DNA from 3 places in the Desulfovibrio sp. 7SRBS1 genome. Region 1 is predicted to be linked to each of the others. Evidence: predicted binding sites of a transcription regulator. Region 1 holds the regulator's gene; each other region holds the start of a gene.
What was found. The regulator sigma-54, encoded in region 1, starts transcription at its own class of promoters, with help from an activator protein. The targets are predictions, from matches to a motif close to CTGGCACGGNNNNTGCTT.
Positions count from the first base shown of each region.

Region 2: nifH (nitrogenase iron protein) is a predicted target of sigma-54. The motif match lies at 1,403-1,420, and genes of this name have one in related genera.
Region 3: hpsG ((2S)-3-sulfopropanediol dehydratase) is a predicted target of sigma-54. The motif match lies at 2,101-2,118, and genes of this name have one in related genera.

Region 1 covers NZ_JBJKFD010000001.1:161,369-164,844, forward strand. The annotation lists gene ACI0FJ_RS00825 (tetratricopeptide repeat protein) at 1-170, shown strand, start outside; gene ACI0FJ_RS00830 (adenosine-specific kinase) at 430-912, shown strand; gene rpoN (RNA polymerase factor sigma-54) at 1,249-2,700, shown strand; gene hpf (ribosome hibernation-promoting factor, HPF/YfiA family) at 2,730-3,275, shown strand; gene ACI0FJ_RS00845 (PTS sugar transporter subunit IIA) at 3,283-3,476, shown strand, end outside.
Region 2 covers NZ_JBJKFD010000001.1:2,050,886-2,054,361, forward strand. The annotation lists gene ACI0FJ_RS09445 (P-II family nitrogen regulator) at 1-150, opposite strand, end outside; gene ACI0FJ_RS09450 (P-II family nitrogen regulator) at 147-497, opposite strand; gene nifH (nitrogenase iron protein) at 530-1,357, opposite strand; gene ACI0FJ_RS09460 (LeuA family protein) at 1,679-2,641, shown strand; gene corA (magnesium/cobalt transporter CorA) at 2,773-3,476, opposite strand, start outside.
Region 3 covers NZ_JBJKFD010000001.1:3,352,836-3,356,311, forward strand. The annotation lists gene hpsG ((2S)-3-sulfopropanediol dehydratase) at 1-2,003, opposite strand, end outside; gene ACI0FJ_RS15035 (SAM-dependent methyltransferase) at 2,535-3,320, opposite strand.

The sequences.
Region 1 (3,476 bases):
ATCTGGAAAGGGCAAATGATGCCTTGGTCGAAGCATTGAAACGCAAACCCGACTTTACGGAAGCTGCGAAATTATACAAAAAAATCAACAAAAAAGAGTGGGCTCAGGGGGGCGAGACCCCGGAGCCGGAGGAAAACGGCCGTCCCCGCGCCATGGTGGACGACACCTGATTGCTCTTTGGGGCAATGCTGAGGCCAGCCCATGAAGCTGAGAAAAAAACCGCAGGGAGCATCTCCTGCGGTTTTTTTCTGATGAAGACCGCAAGTGGGGAAGGCCGAACTCTCTGCTGCATCATGTTCTTGCCTGGAGCATTCAACTTGCGGGGGCAGGCTGCACTGGACTTTTTCCGCCCAGCTTGTACAACATGGCTTTGCATATCCCGCAGGCCATTTAGGTTGCCTGCCTAATTATAGGTAGTGAGGAATCGCCATGGAAATGACCGTCGTTCAGATTGAAAATCCCGAGTCCCTGAATTTGGTTCTGGGAATGTCTCATTTTATCAAAACGGTGGAAGACCTGCACGAGGCTGTCGTGGGCACGGTCCCGGGGGCGAAATTCGGTATCGCCTTTTGCGAGGCCTCGGACAAATGCCTGGTGCGGTGGTCGGGCACGGACGATGAGCTGGTGGAACTGGCCAGGAAGAATGCGTACACCCTGTCGTGCGGGCACAGCTTCATCATCTTTATGCGCGACATGTTCCCCATCAATATAAAGAACACCCTGATGAACGTTCCTGAAGTCGTCCGCCTGTTCTGCTGCACAGCCAACCCTGTACAGGTCATTGTGGCGGAAACCGATCAGGGGCGGGGGATTATGGGAGTAATTGACGGTTTTACTTCTGCCGGGATCGAAACCGAGGATGACATTGCCGCTCGCAAAGGATTTTTGCGGGCCATCGGATACAAGGCCTGAGCCTTTTTCTTAGAGCTGAAAGCGGGTAAAAAACAGCCCGTCATCGTGAGGTGGCGGGCTTTTTTTAGAATTGGAAAATGGGAAAGGGCGCATGAAGATTTCGTAGCGAAAAGGGGGAGACGACCTGGCAACCGCAGGGATGCTGCATTTTTTTCTTTTATGGGAACATTTTGGCCTTTTTGTTGCATACTGGGGCAGAGTATGGCATATTGGATTCACGAGTAACAGGTAGGGAAAAACCTGTAAGATCAGTCTTGTCGGGGCTTGTCGGAGTGCTTATTTTTTACTCTGGCCAGTTCCTGTACAGCTTTTTATCTGGAGATAACGTACTTCATAATGGGTCTCGAACTCAGGCAACAATTAAAGCTCACGCAACAGCTGGTGATGACGCCGCAGTTGCAGCAGGCTATCAAACTTCTTCAGCTTTCCCGCCTCGAATTGATGGAGACGGTGCAGCAGGAACTTCTGGAAAATCCTTTTCTGGAAGAAGGGCCTGTTGTCGCCGAAGTTTCCGGATCGGACGATGCGGGCGACGTGCAAACGTCGAAGGCGGAAGACGTTTCACCGGCTACGGCGGCTGATGAGTCTGTAACCGCTTTGCGTGATGCGGATTGGGAAGACTATCTTGGCGAGTTTTCAAGCACGGCCAAGCAGTCCATGTCCCGCAATGCCGAAGTGCCCGAAGAGGGCATGAGTTTCGAGGCTCGTCTTTCTTCCAAGCCATCTTTGGAAGGACACATCGCCTGGCAGATGCGTCTTTCCGACCTTACGGAACATGAAGTTCTCATCGGCGAACATATTATCGGCAACCTCGACAGGCTGGGCTATCTGCAGGCCGACGTGGAGGAAATCGCCAGCGAGACCGACTCGGACGTTGAAGATGTAGAGCGCGTTCTTCACCGCGTTCAGCGTCTCGATCCGGTAGGTATTGCCGCACGTACGCCCCGTGAGTGTCTTTTGATTCAGCTGGAAGTTGAAGAATACCAAGACCCTGTGCTTCTTTCCCTGGTCGGCGACCACCTGGAAGATCTGGAAAAGCGTCGCTACAAGCCGTTGTTGCGCAAGTTCAAGATGACCATGGAAGAGTTGCATGATTATCTTGAGACGATCCAGACCCTTGATCCCATGCCCGGAGCGAGTTTTGGATCTGAAGATCCTATTTACGTCAGCCCGGACGCCTATGTGTACAAGTACGAGGATGATTTTGTCATCGTGCTCAATGACGACGGGTTGCCCAAGCTGCAGATCAACGACTCCTACTCCGACAGCCTGAAGAGCGGCGGAGCCGGTGCGGACAAGGACTTTTTCCAAGAAAAGATGCGGTCTGCCGTCTGGCTTATGAAGAGCCTGTACCAGCGGCAACGTACCCTTTACAAAGTAATAGAAAGTCTGCTCAAATTTCAGAGGGATTTTTTCGAGGAAGGCGTAACGCGGCTCAAGCCGCTCATCCTCAAGGATGTGGCTGACGACATCTCCATGCACGAGTCGACGGTCAGCCGCATTACCACAAGCAAGTACGTGGCCACGCCGCACGGTACTTTTGAATTGAAGTTCTTTTTCAACAGCGCTTTGGATCTCGACGACGGCAGTCAGGTAGGTTCGGAAAGCGTGAAGGCGCTCATTAAAAAAATAGTGGACGACGAGAACCCCAAAAAGCCATTCTCTGACGAGAAGATCGCAGAAATGCTCAAGGAGAAACTACAGGTCAACATTGCCCGTCGGACTGTTGCCAAATACCGCACGGCGCTCGGCATTGCATCGTCGAGCAAGCGGAAGCAATATTTCTGAGTTGCGTAACCGAAATTAGGAGGTAGCCTATGAACATGGCGTTTAATTTCAAGAACTTCGAGCCCTCTGACCACTTGAAGAACTACGCCTCCAACCGGTTTGGCAAGCTGGCCAAGTACTTCAACAATCTGGAAAACGTAGACGTTCAGGTCAATTTGTCTGTGGAGAAGTTCAGGCAAATGGCGGAAGTCATTGTCGTTGCAGATAATCTGCATCTTTCCGCTTACGAGGAAAGCGAAGACATGTACGCCACCACCGACATGGTCCTGGACAAGGTCGTCGCCCAGGTGAAGAAGAGCAAGGCTAAGAAGCAAAGTCGCCGTGATGCCATGTCCGATAAGGTCGGGCGGATGGAGGCTGTGCTTACTGGCGGTTCGGACGATGGGAGCCGGAGGCCGGCCATCGTTCATTCGGACAAGTTTGAAGTAAAGCCCATGGACCTCGATGAGGCGGCCATGAAGCTTCATTCGCTCAATTACGAATTCCTTGTGTTTCGCAATGCCGCCAACGAGCGGGTAAACGTTTTGTACAAGCGGAACGACGGGGATTTTGGTCTTATCGACCCCGGGATGTAACACGATCATGAAACTTGGTGAGTATCTGGAACCAGAGTATGTGCTGGCCGACATGAAGGCTGAAAACAAGCAGGAGGCTTTGCGCGAACTGCTTGAACCTTTGCAAAACGTTCCCGGAGTGGACGTGCAGCATGCGCTGGACATACTTCTGGAAAGGGAAAGAATCGGCACGACGGGAATTGGAGATGGTATAGCCATTCC
Region 2 (3,476 bases), 1.9 Mb from region 1:
TTCCGCACCTTCAAGCAGTTTTCTATTGGCAAACCCCTTGCCGCGTCCCTGGGCCTCGTTGGCGAAAAACGCGTCAACTCCGGCTTCGGTAAGGGCAAGCTTGGTCTTGTTCATCATGTTCATGCGGACAACAGTGATGATTTCCTTCATGCCGTGCCTTCCTCTGCGTCCGAGGCTTCCTTGACCCCGGAGGAAATGGTGTAGACGTCGTCAACATCGGAAACAAAGATCTTGCCGTCGCCGAACGCGCCTTTGGTTCCGGAGCGGGCGGACTTCATCACAGTGTCGATAACGAAGTCCTTGTCGGCTGCGGGAACAACGCTCATGAGCATGGTTTTGGGAATCTCGTCGTAGGTCACTTCGCCGATTTTGATGCCCCGCTGCTTTCCGCGGCCGGCAACCGAATATTTGGTCACGGCGGGGAAACCCGCGTCCATGAGGGCTGCAAGGACATCGTCGGCTTTTTCCGGGCGTACGATGGCCCGAATCATGATCATAGGCATAAAAAGTCTCCTTGAACTTCGATGGGTTAGGCTTGCAACAGACCGTAATCGAGCAGCAGCTGCTCCAAATCCTCAATTTCCAGGGGAGTGGGGACGACGAACATTTTGTTTTCATCGATGGCTTTGGCCAGTCCGCGGTACACGTCAGCCTGCGGTACTTCGCCGTTCCATTCGATGACGGTTTTCCTGTTGATTTCCGCACGCTGCACGTCGTTGTCGCGGGGGACGAAGTAAATCATCTGGGTGCCTATCTTGCGGGCCAGCTCCTCGATCATCTCTCTTTCGTTGTCCACGTTACGGGAGTTGCAGATAAGGCCGCCCAGGCGCACGCTGCCGGACTGGGCGTATTTCATAATGCCTTTGCAGATGTTGTTGGCCGCATACATGGCCATCATTTCGCCGGAACAGACAATGTAGATTTCCTCGGCCTTGCCGTCACGGATGGGCATTGCGAAGCCACCGCAGACAACGTCGCCCAAAACATCGTAAAAAGCGTAATCCAGCCCTTCGCTCTCCTCGTAGGCACCAAGGGACTCCAACATGTTGATGGAGGTGATGATGCCCCGGCCTGCACAGCCGACACCGGGTTCCGGGCCGCCGGATTCGACACACCAGGTATCGCCGTAACCGGGCTTGCGGATATCCTCGAGCTCGACGTCTTCACCTTCTTCACGAAGGGTATCGAGCACGGACTTCTGCGCCAGGCCGCCCAGCAGCAGACGGGTGGAGTCGGCTTTGGGGTCACAACCTACAACCATGACCTTGCGGCCCATTTCTGCCAAACCAGCAACAGTATTCTGGGTGGTGGTGGACTTGCCGATACCGCCCTTTCCGTAAATGGCTACTTTTCTCATGGGGAGTCCTCCGTACATTGTTTTCATTCACACCTGCTCCCCCTTACGCAATGGCCGTGCCATTCCGGAAATATCGACTCAACACACTGAAATTACTAAACTAGACAAAAAATACTGGAAGAAAAAATCAAATCCGATTTTGTCGTGTGAAACAACAATCTACATACGAAAGTGTAGATTCTACACTTGGGGCGGCTCTGCCACGAAAAGGGTACAATCCTTATAAGGGCTATAAAAACAGCAGGTTATAAAACCACACTGGATTGGCATCGGAATTGCCTCATCACCAGGGTACGGCAACACGAATACGGAGATGTATTTATGATACTCGACACGACCCTGAGAGAAGGCCTGCAGATGTTCGGAGTGCGCATGACGGCCAAGGAGCGCAGGGACCTGGCCCTTGGGCTGGCCGATCTGGGAGTGGAAGAAATAGAAGCAGGATGGATTGGACTGGCAGGGCTTGGAGAATTTCTCGACTGGTCCGGCCCTCTCCTGAACAATTCATGGGTGTCGGTCTGGAGCCGCTGCCACACCAAGGATGTACTCCTGGCCGCAGACCACCATGTCACCCGCATCAACCTGGGCGTTCCCGGATCGGACGCACACAGGAACAAACGGCTGTCCATGTCCCGCCCCGAACTGCTGGAACACATGCGCGCAACGGTCCGGCTGGCCCGCATGCACGGCATGGATGTTTCCGTGGGGCTGGAAGACGCTTCCCGCGCCGATACCGACTGGCTTATCGAACTTGCCATGGCGGCTCAGGCCGCCGGGGCATTCCGGGTACGCATTTCAGATACGGTGGGTGTCTACACGCCCCTGACCATTTTTCAGGTTGTCTCGGGCTTTCGCTCCCAGCTCGATGTGGATATCGCCGTGCACTGCCACAACGACTTCGGCATGGGCACTGCCAACGCCGTTACCGCGCTCCAGGCCGGTGCCGACTGGGCCGACGCCAGCCTGTTGGGCATGGGCGAACGTTCCGGCCTTGCCGCCACGGAAGAACTGGCCGCCTATCTCAGCCTGCAGTCCAAGGACCGCGACTACGAAACCCGGCTTTTGCCCGACCTGTGCGCCCGCGCCGCCCGGCTGGCAGACCTGCCCCTGCCGCGCAACAAACCAGTTATCGGCTCCGACATTTTTGCCTGCGAAACCGGCATTCATCTGCACGGCATGCAGCGCGACCCCGGTCTTTTCGAACCCTATGCCCCGGAAAACGTGGCAAATTCACGCAAGGTAAAATTGGGAGACAAAAGCGGACGCCAAAAATGGCGCAGCTAAAAAACAAGGCCGGACGACAGGTGCATATGTTCCACCCGTTGCCCGGCCTTTCGTTTCCGCTCTTTGAAAAAAACGCAGGGCCAGCCGAAGCTCCCCCGCACATCATCTTACGAATTCAAGGCCTTTGCCCGTTACTCATCATCGTCGATATTGAACCAGCCCTTGCGCCGAAAATATAAAAACAGGGCCAGGCCAAGACAGACCATGAACGCCACCACCGTGGCGTACCCGTATTTCCAGTGGATCAGCGGCATGTTCCCGAAGTTCATGCCGTAATATCCCGTTATAAACGTCAGCGGGATGAAAATGGTGGCCACAATGGAAAGCAGCTGGCCTATGCGGTTGAGTTGCAGATCCCTTCGGCTCATATACACGTCGAGCATCTCGGCCAGCATCTCCCGCAGCGAATCTACGGCTTCGAGCACCTGCAAAACGTCCTGCTGCAAATTGCCCATGAAAAACCGCACTTCCTCGTCCTGGGCACGCGGATTTTCACGGACCAGCCGACCGATGACTTCGCGCAACGGCCACAGGGACTTGTGCAGAAACATGACCTCGCGCTTCAGCCGGTATAAGGCAACCAGCGTTTCCTCCCGGTTGTCCACAAGCGTCTGCTCCTCCAGCTCCTCGATATCCTCGGCAAGTTTGCCAATGGTATCAAAATACTGGTCCACCACCGCGTCCAGCAGGGCAAAGAGCAGATGGGCGTACCCGAAAATGTTGACCCGGCCCAGGCCTTCCCGGGCGCGCTCGGCCATATCGTCCCAGATATTCTTTTCACGCTCCTGAAAGGTGACGATGACATTGTCCCCAACGATGATGCTCACCTGCTCGG
Region 3 (3,476 bases), 3.2 Mb from region 1:
CAATGGATGCCGCGTTCCTTGGAGTATTTTTCAGCGTATACCTGGGTGATGAAGTCGATGTCCTTGGCAATGGCGTCGGCGTATTCGTCGTTGTTGCCGTAGGCCGGAGCGTTGCGGAGCATTTCGCGGACGTCTTCATGTCCTTCAAAGTCCGTCTTCATGGCTTCCACAACTTCGGCCATGGTCAGCTTCTTGTCTTCAAACACCAGCTTCTTGATGGCGGACAGGCTGTCCGTAACCGTGCCATAGCCCAGGAATTCGAAGTAGGAGTAGTCCACGCCGCCTTCGATCTTGGGGCTCTGCAGGTCCTTGCCTTCCTTCATGCACAGGTCGTGCAGCACGGAAGCCATGGGCGAGGCAAAGTGTTCGGGACGCAGGCAATCGACCACGTACTGCTGCAGGAAGGCCTTGGACAGCAGGTTCATGTGCTGCTTCTTGTAGGCTTCGTAGAATTCGTCCCAGGTCTTGAAAGAGGTGGGGTCGCCGGTTTCCAGGCCGATGAGCTCGTCGCCGTAGTGCAGCATGCGGCCATTGTACATGGTCATTTCCATGGCAGTGGCAAAGTTGATGTACACGCAGCCGGATGTGTAGGTGTCGCGGTTGGGCATGCGGGCTTCTGTGCAGCCGGAAACGGCGTAGTCCAGGGCTTCCTTGAAGGGAGCGCCCTTGGCCGTGTACAGGGGCACGATTTCTTCGTCGTTGATCAGCTTGGGAAAGCCGGAACCGTCCTTGATGGTCAGCGCGATCTCGTGGAGAAAACGCTCCGGAGTACGGGAATGGATACGGGTTGCCAGGTCGGGGTAGTTCAGGGGGAAATCCCGCTTGGACTTCAGGAACAGGTAGGACAGCTCGTTGGTGGCGTCCTGTCCGTCGGGAGTCTGGCCGCCGATGGTTACGGCTTCCCAGTGGGCGTATCCTTCCTGGAATTCGTTGCCTGTGGGGTTGATGTACAGGTCGATGAACTGGGCCATTTCAACCCACATGATTTCCAGCAGTTCGGTAGCCTGTTCTTCGGTCAGTTTTCCTTCTTCAATGTCTTTCTTGTAGAAGGGGTACAGGTACTGGTCCATGCGGCCGTTGGAGATGATGGCCGAAGCCTTCTGCTCCATGCGCGAGAACATCTGTACAAACCACTGGCACTGCAGGGCTTCGCGGAAGTTGCGGGCGGGCTCGGCAGGTACACGTTCGCAGATTTCAGCCATTTCCAGCAGCTCGGCCTTGCGCTTTTCGTCCTTTTCGGCGGCGGCAAGTTCCCGTGCCAGTGTGGCGTGGCGCTTTGCCCAAATCATAATGGCGTCGCAGACGATGACCATGGCCTGGTAGAAGGGGCGCTTGTCCCAGTTCTGCGTGGGGCTCATGGGGTCGAGTTCGTCCAGCTTGGCCTGTGCTTCGGCCTGGATGTCCAGGAAGCCGCGCTTGATGACCTTTTCATAGTCGTGCACCCACTGCAGGGCGGAACGGTAGGAAGATGTTTCGCTGACCACGAACTTGGACTTCAGACCTTCGTTGTCGTCGTAGGTGACGGTGCGCAGCTCTTCGGGCAGGGCGTGGTTCAGGTGCTCGTGGTAGGTCTTGCCTTCCCAGAAGGGAGCAATTTCGCTCAGCAGCAGGTCGGTGTCTTCCTTGGAGATGATGAAGGGGCTTTTTTCGCGCTTGTGCAGGTCCTTCATAACCACTTTATAGAAGTCACCGTCGATTTCCGGATACAGGATGCCATAACGGCCGGGCTGCCCTGCACGTCCGGCAAGAAGGGAATTGGGCGTGATGTACACGTCGATTTTTTCAGCAACGTTCTTGAGCGCCTTGGCCCAGCGCAGAACCAGAGGCTGGCCTTCGGTCGTCTTCATGGATTCCGTGAAATACTGGGCGCGTTGGATGTCGATGTGCGGGACGGTCATGTGGAACGTATCCATGATGCCGTATACGCGTTCGCGGCCCTTGCGGGTATCCAGTTTGTTCAGAATGCGATCTTCCTGGGGGGAAAGTGAGCAACAACCAGTCATGGTGCTTTCTCCTGATAAATTGAGTGGGCTGCAGACTTAAAGAGCTGCAGCAAAAATTGTTTGAGTGATAAACCCGTTCGCTCTGATGTCTCCCACTTAGCAAGGCTGGTGCCAAAAGTGTAACCAGTTTGTTTTATTGAAGAAATGTCGCATTTGTGAAAAAAAGGACAGAAGCGGATTTTTTTCAACTATGTTGCGCTGGTGCAACGCTTTTTGGGGTGGGCTTTGGTTTGCTTGGATTTTTGAGGGTGTTGCAGTGGTGCCACATGTGCACCAGCGCACATCCATTCCCGTGAGAACAGCACGATAGCGGCGTTGCTGCACGAAATTCAAAACCTCGCGTATCAGGAAATACGCGTCGGCTCTGAATTTCGCTGGCGCCTTGCTCTCGCACCGTTCTCACAAGAATGGTGCTGGGGATGGGTAGAATAGCAGAAAGAAGAGAAGATAGAAGAGACAAGGCCGAAGAAGCGGAGAGCTTTGGATATAAATAAAGGCGGCAAGCGCAATGCCTGCCGCCTTGTGTGTGCGTTACTCGGGTTTTACGGCAATCACGTACCCGAAGCTGGTCCAGCGGCCATTATCCACGGCCAGGGTTTTGGGGTCGCCTTGTGGGTCTTTTTTGCAGAACGGGTCGTGCAGCGCGAATTCCATCCACCAATCTTGGGCGTCGGGCGCGTACCCGCTTTCGATGACTCTGAAGCCCGCGCGTTCCACGTCCGCAACGGTTGCGTGGATGTCGCGGAAGCATTCCTTCCATGGGAATTCTTCCTGCGAAACATACGGTTCCAGGTCTGCGGGCAGGGGCACGTCCAGGTGCATGGGCTCGCCCAGTCCGAACACGCCGCCGGGCCTGAGTACCCGGCGAATTTCTTCGAGGCAGGCCAGGTAGCCGGCTTCGCCCTGCATCCCGCGCACCATTTCCAGCGCAGTGGTGGAAAGGGCGAAGTCGAAGGATTCGGAGGCGAAGTTGGTATCGGGCACGCCGATCTTTTGCGCCAGCACAGAGCTTGCAACGCCCCATGCCTGCGCGTTGCGGCGTACGTGTTCCACCATGGGGTCGCCCTGCATGCGGTCGTCCCATGGGTCTATGGCAAAGACGGAAAGCCCGTATTCCTTTGCCAGAAAGCAGCTCTGGACGCCCCGGTTGCAGCCCACGTCGAGCAGTCGGGCTTTCGGCAATCGGGCTTTCGGCCCCATGCCCATTTTCTGGGCCATGAAGTCGCTCAGTCGCAGCCCGCCTGGGCCGCTGCATTCCATATATATGGCATCCAGGTCGGTGTATTTTGTCGATTTGCTGTAGTCTATGCGCGTCATTGGACGGCTCCTGTTGGTAGTAAGGTATACGAACGGGCAATCGCCCAATCGCCCGGACTCATGGTCAACAGGAAGTCTCCGCCCGCTGCGGCGTATGTAAGGCAACGTGTATCCGTGTTGCTACGGCAGCGGACGGATTACGCTGCTATGCTCTTT